DNA from 3 places in the Agarivorans sp. genome. Region 2 is predicted to be linked to each of the others. Evidence: predicted binding sites of a transcription regulator. Region 2 holds the regulator's gene; each other region holds the start of a gene.
The links. Region 2 encodes sigma-54, which starts transcription at its own class of promoters, with help from an activator protein. Its sites were predicted from a motif close to GTTGGCACGNNNNTNGNNT; they were not measured.
Positions count from the first base shown of each region.

Region 1: a site for sigma-54 is predicted at 1,801-1,819, ahead of xdp1 (exosortase-dependent surface protein XDP1). Genes of this name have one in related genera too.
Region 3: a site for sigma-54 is predicted at 2,017-2,035, ahead of ACQY6Q_RS05965 (FlgO family outer membrane protein). Genes of this name have one in related genera too.

Region 1 is NZ_JBNKPP010000060.1:12,925-17,149, reverse strand. Features, by position in the region: gene ACQY6Q_RS03545 (sulfite exporter TauE/SafE family protein) at 1-354, shown strand, start outside; gene ACQY6Q_RS03540 (lipocalin family protein) at 370-906, shown strand; gene ACQY6Q_RS03535 (ferredoxin--NADP reductase) at 909-1,646, shown strand; gene xdp1 (exosortase-dependent surface protein XDP1) at 1,870-2,625, shown strand; gene prsT (XrtA/PEP-CTERM system TPR-repeat protein PrsT) at 2,775-4,225, shown strand, end outside.
Region 2 is NZ_JBNKPP010000133.1:22,422-26,646, forward strand. Features, by position in the region: gene lptA (lipopolysaccharide transport periplasmic protein LptA) at 1-21, shown strand, start outside; gene lptB (LPS export ABC transporter ATP-binding protein) at 24-749, shown strand; gene ACQY6Q_RS08125 (RNA polymerase factor sigma-54) at 804-2,306, shown strand; gene hpf (ribosome hibernation promoting factor) at 2,331-2,618, shown strand; gene ptsN (PTS IIA-like nitrogen regulatory protein PtsN) at 2,627-3,070, shown strand; gene rapZ (RNase adapter RapZ) at 3,097-3,954, shown strand; gene ACQY6Q_RS08145 (HPr family phosphocarrier protein) at 3,938-4,210, shown strand.
Region 3 is NZ_JBNKPP010000098.1:4,148-8,372, forward strand. Features, by position in the region: gene flgN (flagellar export chaperone FlgN) at 1-37, shown strand, start outside; gene ACQY6Q_RS05955 (FlgO family outer membrane protein) at 152-889, opposite strand; gene ACQY6Q_RS05960 (LPP20 family lipoprotein) at 948-1,424, opposite strand; gene ACQY6Q_RS05965 (FlgO family outer membrane protein) at 1,405-1,989, opposite strand; gene ACQY6Q_RS05970 (flagellar assembly protein T N-terminal domain-containing protein) at 2,096-3,238, shown strand; gene ACQY6Q_RS05975 (methyl-accepting chemotaxis protein) at 3,675-4,225, shown strand, end outside.

The DNA.
Region 1 (4,225 bases), on a different contig from region 2:
GCCGAGAGTTCCAGCGCCAAGTGGAGCTTAATGCTGGCGGGCTTTTATGGTGGTTTTGTTCAGGCTGGGGTGGGCTTTATCTTGTTAGCCGCCCTTGCAGGGAGTTTGCGTTATGATTTAGTAAGAGCCAATGCATTGAAATTGGTATGTACTTTGGCATTTACCAGTGTTGCCTTAGTCGTTTTTATCGCAAGAGGACAAGTGGTGTGGTTGCCGGCCTTAGTCTTATCTTTAGGCTATATTGCCGGTGCTCATTATGCGGTGAAATTTGCTATTCAGGCAGAAGCAAGCACCCTAAAGTGGTTTTTGTTTATTATGACCTTGCTGGGCTGTATTGCAGCGTTTTGGTTTTAATAACGGGAGCGTTAAATGAAAATTTTATATTTGGCCTTGTGTGTATTCATCATCAGCGGCTGCAGTTCTAAGCCACCAGGTATCGAGCCTGTTGATAATTTTGAGTTAAGCCAATATTTAGGCACTTGGTATGAAGTTGCCCGTTTGGATCATGCCTTCGAGCGCGGTATGAGCCATGTGAGCGCAACTTACAGTGTGCTGCCGAATGGCAAAGTTAAGGTGATTAACAAGGGCTTTTCCGAGCAGGAGGGGCGTTGGTTAAGCGCAGAAGGCCTTGCCTATTTGCCCGAGCAAGGACGTGGTTATTTAAAAGTTTCCTTTTTTCGACCGTTTTATGGGGCCTACGTGATTTTTGCTTTGGACCAAGAAGCCTATCAATATGCCTTGGTTGCGGGACCGAGCAGAAATTATTTGTGGTTATTGGCAAGAAGCCCAGACTTACCGCATGCTATTCGTAGTGAACTCCTTAGGCGAGCCAAGCAAGCGGGCTTCGATGTGGATGAATTAATCTATGTGGATCATCAGTCAGAGGTAATTAAACACCAGGAGTAACTATGTGGGTAGAAGGTCGAGTAATAAAGCGAATTGATTGGAACAAACAATTGTTTAGCTTGAGGATAGAGGCCGACATTGCCCCTTTCGTTGCCGGGCAATTTATAAAGTTGTCTGAGTTACAACAAGGAAAGCGGATTGCTCGTGCCTATTCTTTGGTAAACCCTCCGGGAGCAGATTATCTTGAAGTGTTAGCGATTAAAGTGGAGGAGGGGACACTTTCGCCTAACCTGCATAACTTACATGTGGGCGATACTATTGAGGTATCGAGTGCCGCCGCAGGTTTTTTGGTGTTGGATGAGGTCCCTGAGGCTGAGCATCTTTGGTTGATGGCAACAGGGACCGGTATTGGACCTTATTTGTCGATGTTGGCCACTGACCAGCCATGGCAGCGTTTCGATAAAGTGGTTGTGGTATACGGGGTTAGATATGCCAGAGACTTGGCTTATTTGGACGTGTTGGAGCAGTACCAGCAGCGTTATCCTCAACAGTTTGTTTTACAAACCATGGTCACGCGGGAGAACTATGCAGGGGCCTTAGCTAAGCGTATTCCAGAGGCGATTGACGATGGTAGCCTAGAGAACGCGGTGGGCTTGTCTTTAAGCGCCGAGTGCACTCAAGTGATGTTGTGTGGCAATCCCGAGATGATCACTGCAGCAATGCAATCTCTTGAAGGTAAAGGTTTAAGTAAAAACCTAAGGCGTAAACCGGGGCAGGTTACAGTTGAGCGATACTGGTAGGAAGGAGTCTTGGGCTAATTAACGGCCTAAGCTTTGCTTGAAAACTGAGCTGTGTGCTTTAGAATTAAGCACATTATTGTCAGTATTTTTTACATTCGATGGCAAGAACATCCAAAGCATGGGTTTAAGTCACTGCTAAATATAGATTTTTCATTTTGGCTTGATAATTGCTTTATACGTGGTATTACCAGTTTGATATACAGAATGCTATTTAGGGGGCGTTGTGTTAAAAAAAATTTTATTAGCCGCAAGTTGTGCCGTATCGTTATCGGCCTTTGGCGCGACGGAGACATGGTCTTTTGAAACCTTTTCTCGTGACTTCAATAACAATGGAAATACCTATTCTGGTACGTCGTCGTCTGGAACTGGCCTGAGTTTGACGGGGTGGTCCAACACCGGTCCCCGTGACACAATTGAAGATGCCAAATTGGGTTATTCATATGGTTATGGCTTGACCCTGCAAAACCGTGATGAGGGTAGTTGGAGTCCTGACCACGCCATTGATAGCAATAATGAAAGACCATGGTTACGCGACTACGACATGGTGTTGTTGAGCTTTGATGTTGCGGTTAATCTAGCGGGCTTCTCACTCGGTTGGGCTCAGGAAGGCTATTGGAGCCAAGCCGATATATCGGTATTGGCCTATAACGGAGCTGATGCTCCAGTTTTAGCTGGTAGCACATGGGATGCAGTGGCGGATTTAGCCAGCGGCTGGACGAGTGAGGCCCAAGTATATAATGCAGAAGACTATGCTTATCAAGCTATCTCCAGCAGCACTGAATCGAAGTATTGGTTAATCGGCGCCTACAACCCGGTGTTTGGTGGCCCCGATTGGTTTGCTGGCAACGACGCATTTAAGTTGGCTGGTGTGCAAGCTCAAGCTGGCTCTCAACCTAGTACCAGTGTCCCTGAACCCGGCACTGTGCTGTTGTTTGCAGCGGGCCTATTTGGTATTGCTTTGCGAGCTCGCAAACGTTAATTGATTATTTGAACCTCCTTCCTTTCTGAACAAAAATACGAAATACTCAGTGTTTCGTATTTTTTTGTCTTTTTTTTAGCCCTTGTTCATTAGATACTGTTTTTAGTCGAATTCATTTCCCCTGACCTCGCAAGGATTGCCGCTACCTAATGAAAAAATTATTGATCGCTTTTGCTTTATCATCGCTAGTAAGTATTAGCTTTGCTAATGAACAGATTAACGATTACGAAATGGCGGTTAAAGCCTTTCATAATGGTGAAGAAAACGAAGCTTTTATTCATTTAAAGAATGCGTTGAAGGCAGATCCCCAACATCTATCTTCTAAGTTATTGCTAGCTAAAGTGTACTTTTATGCCAATAACTTGGGCTCGGCGGAAAAGCAATTACGCGAGGCCCTAGACATGGGCGCAGATATCAATCTAGTGCTACCGCTATTGGGTAACGTTTTATTGTTGCAAAACAAAGTCGATGAGTTGTTAGCGTTTGCAGATAGAGAGCATGAATTCTCTAAATCAACACAATTTGAGTGGAAGTTGCTGCAGGGACAAGTAATGCTAAAGCAGGGGCAAGCAGAGTTGGCTAAGCAGCAATTTGAGCAAGCTACTCAATTGGCACCCAGCAAGACAGCTGCAATGAATAGCTTAGCTATGTTATACCTTCAGCAAAAACAATACCCTTTGGCTGAGCAGTGGATCGAACGCTCTCTAGCGCAAGCGCCAAATAATGAACGGACTTGGGTATTAAAAGGTGACTTAGTTTCTGCCAAAGGTGATTTAAGCGCGGCCTTGCAGCACTATCAGCGGGCTTATGCGCTCGACCCTAAAGACCCCAAGGTACTGCGTAGTTTAGTTATTGCTAATTTAAAAATGGATAAAGTAGAAGAGGCAAAACGCTATCTAAAATTGGTACAACAACAAACGCCTAACGATCCCACTGCTATTTTAGTGTCGGCCAGTTTATTGAGCGAACAAGATGGCAAGGATATTGCCGAGCAGGCTTTAGTAAGCTTAGCGCAAAATATTTCTACCGCCGATGGTGAGCAATTGGCAGACGCTAATAATTTGTTATTTATTCAGGGGGCATCTGAATACATTCTCAACAATGATGAAAAGGCTCAGTTATACTTGAGCCAATATGTTAGGCAGCAGCCGAGTGATTTAGCAGCCATTCGCCTACTGGCGAAGGTGTATCTGCGCAACGGCGAAAATAGTAAGCTTCAGTTGTTATTACAAGATAACTTTGATTACATTATTAGTGAGTTAGCTTTGGCTAGCCAGCTAGTTTATTTATATATAGAAACCGGTAACTTATATAAGGCACAGCAGGCCTTTGAACAGATTCGAGCCTACCACAGTGATTCGTCTTATGTGGTTTTGTTAGAAGCTGAAGTGATACGTGCCGCAGGTGATCCTGAACGGGCTTATCAATTGTTAAGCACTATGCCTTATCAAACCACTGATGCGCCCTTGAAATGGTTGCAAATTAAGGGTGAATTGGCCTTGCAACTTGGCCGCTTGGATGATGCCAAAAGCATAGTTACGGCATTGCAGCAACGAAATGTTCCCACAGAAAACGCCAATAACTTACTCGCCGCTTATTA
Region 2 (4,225 bases):
GCGCCACAGGAACAACAGTAACGATGAGTACATTGATTGCTGAAAACCTAGCCAAAAGTTACAAAGGTCGCAAGGTAGTAAAAGACGTTAGTCTGAATGTAGAAACCGGTAAGATCGTGGGCTTACTCGGCCCCAATGGAGCGGGGAAAACCACCACCTTTTACATGGTAGTAGGCTTAGTGCCTCGCGATCATGGTCGAATTCTAATCGATGACGATGACCTATCTAGCACGGCTATGCATAGCCGTGCCCGCAAGGGTATTGGCTACCTACCCCAAGAAGCGTCTATATTTAGACGTCTATCTGTTGAAAAAAATATTCTTGCGGTGTTAGAAACCCGTAAAGATCTCGACAAACAGCAACAACAAGTGGCTTTAGACGACCTCTTAGAAGAGTTCCACATTAGTCACATTAGAAAAAACCTAGGCATGAGTTTGTCTGGTGGGGAACGCCGCCGGGTTGAAATTGCTCGTGCTTTAGCCGCCGCGCCAAAGTTTATTTTGCTTGACGAACCCTTTGCTGGTGTAGATCCTATTTCTGTTATCGATATAAAAAAGATTATTGAACACCTGCGTGATCGTGGTCTTGGCGTATTGATCACCGATCACAATGTGAGAGAAACTCTCGATGTTTGTGAACATGCCTATATCGTTAGCCAAGGCGAATTGATAGCCTCGGGGAAACCTGAAGAAATACTTGAAAATGAACACGTGAAACGAGTTTATCTCGGTGAACAATTCAAGCTATAGTTAAAGTGCAAGTAAAAAACACAATACAATAAGAAGAAGGAACAGCGGTAGTTAATGAAAGCATCTTTGCAGTTGCGTCTTGGTCAACAATTGACCATGACCCCTCAGTTACAACAGGCGATTCGCTTACTCCAGCTTTCAACACTGGATTTGCAGCAAGAAATTCAGGAGGCACTGGAAAGTAACCCTCTGCTCGAAGCGGATGAGTCACACGCCAGTGACAACGATGCTAATGAGGCTCAATCTCTTAATGACAAAATTAACGATAGCAGTATAAACAACGAAGTTGATAATAGTCAATTAGAAGCCGGCGATGCCATTAACCAAGACACTGTTTCTGATGACTTACCGGTGGATTCCACTTGGGATGATATCTACAGCGCCAGTTCAGGACCTTCAAGCTCAGGCAGCAGCGGTGTTAGCGACGACAGCGATATGTTGTTTCAAGGTGAAACCGTTGAATCTTTACAAGACCACTTAGTATGGCAGATGCAACTGACACCATTTAGTGAAGTTGACCAAGCTATTGCGTTGGCAATTATCGATGCGATTGATGAATCAGGTTACCTAACTCAAAATTGCGAACAGCTCTTAGAAGGTTTACGCGACAGTGAAAATAACGATTTAGATGTTGAGCTGGATGAAGTTGAAGCTGTATTAAAGCGTATTCAACACTTCGATCCGGTAGGTATTGGCGCGCGCTCTTTACAAGAATGCTTAATGATTCAATTAGGCCGCTTTGCCGAAGATACTCCTTGGCTAAAAGAAGCTAAAGACATTGTCACTAACCATATCGATGTCTTAGCCAATCGCGACTTCCGCTTATTGTCACGTAAAACCAAATTGAAAGAAGAGCAGTTGCGTGAAGTTATGCGACTCATTCATACCTTAGAGCCCCGTCCTGGCAACGCTGTAGAACCCAATCAGGCGCAATACGTTATTCCCGATGTCTCGGTCATAAAACGTCAAGGTCGATGGGTGGTAGAACTAAACCCTGACGCCATGCCCAAATTAAGGGTAAATTCTCACTATGCTTCACTCAGTAAAACCTCTACCAATGCCAACGATACCCAGTTTATTCGTAGTCATTTACAAGAAGCTAAGTGGTTTATCAAAAGCATTGAAAGCCGTAACGAAACACTGTTAAAAGTATCGAACTGCATTGTTCACCATCAGCAAGCCTTCTTTGAGTATGGAGAAGAAGCGATGAAACCAATGGTATTGAACGATGTAGCAGAAGCTGTAGAAATGCATGAGTCGACTATTTCTCGGGTTACCACCCAGAAATTTATGCATACTCCTCGTGGCATTTTTGAATTGAAATACTTCTTTTCCAGCCATGTCACCACCGAAGGGGGCGGGGAATGCTCTTCTACAGCAATTAGAGCCTTAATTAAAAAACTGGTAGCTGCCGAAAACAGCAATAAACCACTCAGCGATAGTAAAATTGCTGATATTTTGGCAGATCAGGGGATCAAGGTGGCAAGACGCACCATTGCTAAATACCGTGAGTCTTTGGCTATTCCACCTTCTAACCAACGTAAAAGCCTTATCTAAGGCCTATAACAGGGGACGATATCTATGCAAATTAATCTTACCGGACACCACGTAGAAATTACTGAGTCATTAAAAGAATATGTCCACACAAAATTTGCCAAACTAACCCGACGATTCGAACAAATAAATAATGTTCATGTCATCTTAAATGTGGAGAAACTAAATCAAATCGCCGAAGCGACCCTACATTTAAATGGTGGTGAGGTATTTGCCACTTCAGAACACACCGACATGTACGCAGCCATCGATAGCCTGATCGATAAACTCGATCGTCAAGTTATCAAACACAAAGAAAAACTCACTAAACACTAGTCACTCTAATGCAACTAAATAAAGTACTAAGTTTGAACTGCACGCAACGTGCAGTTCAATGCTCTTCAAAAAAACGCGCCCTAGAAATCATTAGCGAGCTGGCAGCTAGCCAATTGGATATCTCTGCTCAAAGTATTTTTGAGAGTTTATTAAATAGAGAAAAAATGGGCAGCACCGGCATTGGCCAAGGTATTGCGATTCCCCATGGGCGAATTGCTAGTGAACATCAAGCCACTGCGGTTTTCTTACGCTGTGATCCTGCGATAACGTTTGACTCCATCGACAATCAACCCGTCGATTTGGTTTTTGCCTTATTAGTCCCCGAAGACCAATGTCAGCAACACTTAAACACCCTATCTCAAGTTGCTGAAAAACTTAATGATAAACAAGTATGTAAACAACTTCGCTGCGCACAAAGTGATGACGAGCTATACAACATCATGGTAGCCTAATACTCTAAGCTTAATTAGGGGCCATCATGGAACTAATCATCGTTAGTGGACGCTCCGGTTCAGGCAAAACGGTTGCCTTACGAGTGTTAGAAGATCTCGGGTATTATTGTGTCGACAACCTTCCGGTACTGTTGTGGCAGTCGCTTATCGACAACTTAAAACAAAAGTATCCGAAGGTTGCCATTAGCATCGATATTCGTAACCTTCCAGATGAGCCCTCACCGATCGCGCGGGTGATCCGCAATGCCGGCCCCGAAGTCAACTTGCTCAGCATCTTCTTAGATGCCAAAGACGAGGCTCTAATTCGTCGTTATAGCGAGACGCGGCGAGTCCACCCACTAAGTCAAAACGGTGTTTCACTGGCCGAGGCGATTGAATCGGAAACCGCCCTATTAGAGCCCATCTCAAGTAACGCCGATTTACGGATCGATACTTCGAGGTTATCGGTTCATGAACTCAGCAGCCTGATCCGCTCGCGAGTCACCGGTGATAAACAACAACAGCTGATTATGGTATTTGAATCCTTTGGCTTCAAAAATGGTGTGCCCAGCGATGCAGACTATATGTTTGACGCACGTTTTTTGCCTAACCCGCATTGGCAAGAACAACTTCGCCCACTGACCGGTTTAGACCAAGCGGTTCAAGATTACCTCGCTGCTCAGCCCTTAGTCACTGAGTATATTGATCAAATTAGTCAATTACTTGATAGCTGGCTACCCCATTTGGAGGCCAACAACCGTGCCTACCTAACCATTGCCATAGGCTGCACCGGTGGACAACATCGCAGTGTTTATGTGGCGGAAAAGCTGGCCGAGCACTTTAGCTCAAAACGAAAAGTACAACGTCGTCATCGCACTTTGGAACATCATCTTGAAGCTCACTAGACAGGTTATCGTAAAAAACAAATTGGGGTTACATGCTCGCCCCGCCACTAAATTAGTAGAGTTGGCCCAGCAATTTAATGCTGAATTAAGTATCATGGATGGAGATAAAATCGCCTCCGCCGCCAGTGTATTAGGACTCATGGTACTCGCCAGCGCGCAGGGCAGCACCCTAACGCTGATAGCCGAAGGAGACGATGCGGAAGCTGCCTTAGATGCGGTACAAGCCTTGGTTGAAGCTAACTTCGACGAAGAATAAAACGATTGCAATAAA
Region 3 (4,225 bases), on a different contig from region 2:
CAGTTCACAGCGCGTAGGCAAAGGTTTTAAAGCTTAACCTTCTATTTTGAAATAACCCTAAGTGACTATTTTAAACGCAATATAAAACCCCAAACCATCTAGGATAATTTGGGGTTAATCTGTGTAATAGCTAAAGACGACTCAGGCGAAACTAACCGCGCTCCCCCACAGGCATACGGCTATTGGCTTGTTTGCGCGCTTCAATAATCATCACCCCATCACGCTTAACTGGTTCGGGTACCTTACTTTGGTAAACTTCGTTAGGAATAAGCTCCTGAGCAGAGGCCACCACCACCTTCGATTGTGCACCAACAATCCTTACATTTACTAAAACGCCGTTAGTAGATTTACTAAAGGTACCTACCAACAAATATTCTATAGGTAAACGCTTGGATAGCTCGTTAACATTACGGCTATAAACAAAGTCGCCTTCTGGAGTCACCCGTATAAAACCGGTGGTTTTGTAGTCAATCACCGAAAAACCATTTTGCTGCATTTCATAGACAAAGCTTTCGGCCAACTGCATACCAAATACGTCAGTGCTTTTAAAATCATCCAAAGGAACAAAAGACGCCACCCCAATCGGGGTATCGGCATTAACATAATGAGAGCTAGATACCAGTCGCTGCGACATGGCATTAACATAATCGGTGAGAGAATGTTCTACAGCGCTATCGGAAAGATCTACGTTGGAAGCATTAAGAGTACGGCGCGGAGAGCTACTTAAAAACAGTTGGCCAGTTTCATCCACCACACCTTCAAGGTAAGGCGCGTTATGAGCAACGTTGTGTATCGAGCCATCATAAACCATTACTTTTTGCATTGATGGAGTGTTAGAACAGCCCACCAATAACGAAGTGGCTAAAGCCACCAGAGTCATACCTTTCATATCCCGTCCTTAATCGTCTATTACGCCTTAATTATCGGCTTGAAAGGCAAAATCTTTACTAGAATTGAATGGTTTTTTGACTCTCTAGGTGGCGAGTGGGAGCCATAGACATAGTAACACGGTAGACGTCCCTAAAATCTAATTGTAATTCAGTCACATATACATCATCAACAGAATAGGATTTAATCACTTTCGCGCCACGAATAACCCCTGCAACAGAAGCGGCTAAACGCTCATTACCCAATACTAAATCGCTCACAGTGGCACTACTATCAATTCGCTGACCATATACTTGTTCAGACAACTCCCTATAAGCGTCTAACTTAGACGCCTTCATGGCTCGTAACTGCTTACTTGCTAGATCATTGCCACGTTGTTGACTGATCGGCGCATAGCCCACGGCATTGACAATGGTAAAGTCGCCTGGAGGTTGATAAGTCCACTCCACCTGCTTAACTTGATTCGTTGATGTACAAGCAACAACAAATAGTAACGCTAGGCTAGTAAACCAACATTTAAAGTACAGATTGTTCATGACGCTGCAAGCTCCCATTTACACTAGTTACTCTTGGCGAGGTCGCCCCTGCCGCATTCGGAATGAACTGATAAGCCGCTGTCACCACATTTTGACTGGCCAGTTCAACCAAGCGCATATTTACATGCCGCCCAGAATCAGTACGTTGAAAACTACCCACCACCACGTAGGTAATTTGCATTTGCTCACGCAACAAGTTGGCATCACGTGACAAAGAAAACTCACCAAAGCTAGGATCCATTTGTAGCCGACCAGTTAAACGAGGTTCAACGGTGTGTATACCTTTTTCTGACAAAGCGGCAAACATTGCCTCTGCCACTTGCCGCCCAAAACTATCACTACTTTGTAGGTTATCTAAATCGACCACGGTACTAATTGCCACCAAGTCGGTTTCATCTAAATCAAGATCATCGGTCAACAGCCTCGAAAGTGCATTAACATGGGCAAACAAAGTCGCATCCTGCTGCTCACGAGGCTCAACATAGGGATAATTAGAAACATGATGCAAAGTGGTGTTACAGCCTTGTAGTATAAGTAACACCGCCGCTAATGTTGTATATCGCATACCCTTCTCCTTCTATTGACCCCTATAAAGCAAAAACTGTTCCAGTCAAAAAATTAACGCTTTGTATCAGGTACGGTTATTGCTTTAGCCTGAACAGGAGGAGCTTATGAAAATATTAATTTTGATGATAGGAATGTTGCTTTGCAGCACCAGCCAAGCGGTATGGTATGAAGCGAAGGGACAAGCCATTATCGTTAACGACCAGGTTGAGCAAGCGCGTAGCAATGCCATGCAAGAAGCGGTTAAGCAGTTGCTACTGTATGCTGGCGCCTCAGTCACCAGCATAAGCCAAGTCAACGGCGGTCAGCTGACTCTCGACCAGCTAGAGGTTGTATCCAAAGGCACATTACACAACTTAACTGTGCTTGACGAAGGACAGCAAGGCCAACAATTTTATGTAATCTTACAAGCTGATGTCTTTCCCGAAGCCAGCCAATGTAAAGCCAGTGGTTATAGTAAAAATCTGTTGTTACTGCCTCCTTATTTAAAACAACAACACCAAGCGCGGGTTGGTCAGCTGCAAGAGCTTTCGCCAGCGGTAGAGCAACGTGCCTACGACATTGCGCGGCAAATCGGTAAACAATTTAATATTAAACATCCACCGAAATTACCACTTAACTATTACAAGCCGGGTGAACACAACTTTAAAGGCATTAAAGACGTCGCCGACCGCTATGGTGCGCAGTACCTATTGGGGCTGGAAATAGAAAATATTTCTTTAGATAGAGTCTATAAACCTAAGGTAATTAACTTCAGTTACCCACAGCGCTATTTTGTCATTAATGCACGGGTCTACAACGCCATTGACTTAGAAGAAATTTACAACAAGCGTTTCTCAGTAAACGCGCCTTGGCAATTTGACGCCCGTGAAATCATCTCGCCCTACTCCGCTGAGTTTTGGCTATCCAGCTACGGGCAAACGGTGAATAACACCCTTCACCAGATCCTAGTGGAAGTAGATGCCTTGCTTGCTTGTCAGCCGTTACAAGGCAGCGTAGTTAAAGTTTTGGGGCCAGACCGCTGGCAAATCAACCTTGGTGCAGCTAATCAATTAAACCGCGGTATGTTGCTTACCCTAATCCAACAAAATTACCACTGGGGAGAATGGGACATTCCCCGTCAAGAACAAAGCCTTACTGGTAGCCAAGTAAGAATTGAGCAAGTCTACCAAAACAGTGCCATTGTGGTAGCGCTAGACCCAAGTATGACAGCCAATATTCAATTGGGCGACCTAGTAAGCAAGCAATAATTTGAGTTCAGCAGCATGAGAAACTGAACAAACTTTAAGCCGCTTATATGGCAGAGCGGCTTTACTGTTTCAGTTTGCTAAAACCCGATGAAATATGCTTTGTCGCGCTCTACAACACTGCACTATTATGTAAAAAACTTCTAAATTGATAAGCTCATTACTCAGACAAACAGTGAACCCCCGTATCCTTTGACCGCTAATGAAATACGTCATTGGCTAATGAAATCAACTACTTTCCTCTTCACTATGAAACCCGCTGACACTAATATGCCAAGCAATCTGCTAAGCCGTGATTTCCGTCACCTAAATAACAAGAAAAACAAAGGCATAATAGCCACACTTATTTTGGCAACAACAAATTAACAATGAATAAGCACAATAATAATTAAACGCAGTGTAACGGAACACTCTCGACTATGAGCTCGGAGATTAATCAATGAAGATGTTTACCAAGACCCTGATTCTGTTTGTATCTATCGCCACCTTCGCCTCGGCAGTGGCGTCTTTATTTACTGCCAATGTCGCCATTAATCAGATGAAAACTGCCCTATTTGAATCGAGACAAGACCAACTGGTATCACTACAAAACGTCACCGCCAGCGCAGTTAACAACTACTCCCAAACATTGGCAACCCGAATTGTTGATTACTCTCAGCAACCACAAATTAAGCAATCTGCCGAACGTTTATACGGTGCCTTCTTCCCCTACGCCTTTTTACAAGGTAAAGAAAACATCATCACTCAGCGCCAAGAACTCACGCAATACTACCAAACCACTATCGCTTCCTATCTGCAGCAACAAGCACTGGATAATACTTTTAGTCAGTTAGCCAAGCCTCAAGAGCTAAACGACCACGCGGTGGCGGTACAATACAAATTTTTACTCAAAACCGATGCCGACTTAAACCATAAGGACACGGTATTAGATCCCGGCGACGGCACCTCTTTTGCGTTAGCGCATCAAAAAATGCATCAGAACTTGGCAAC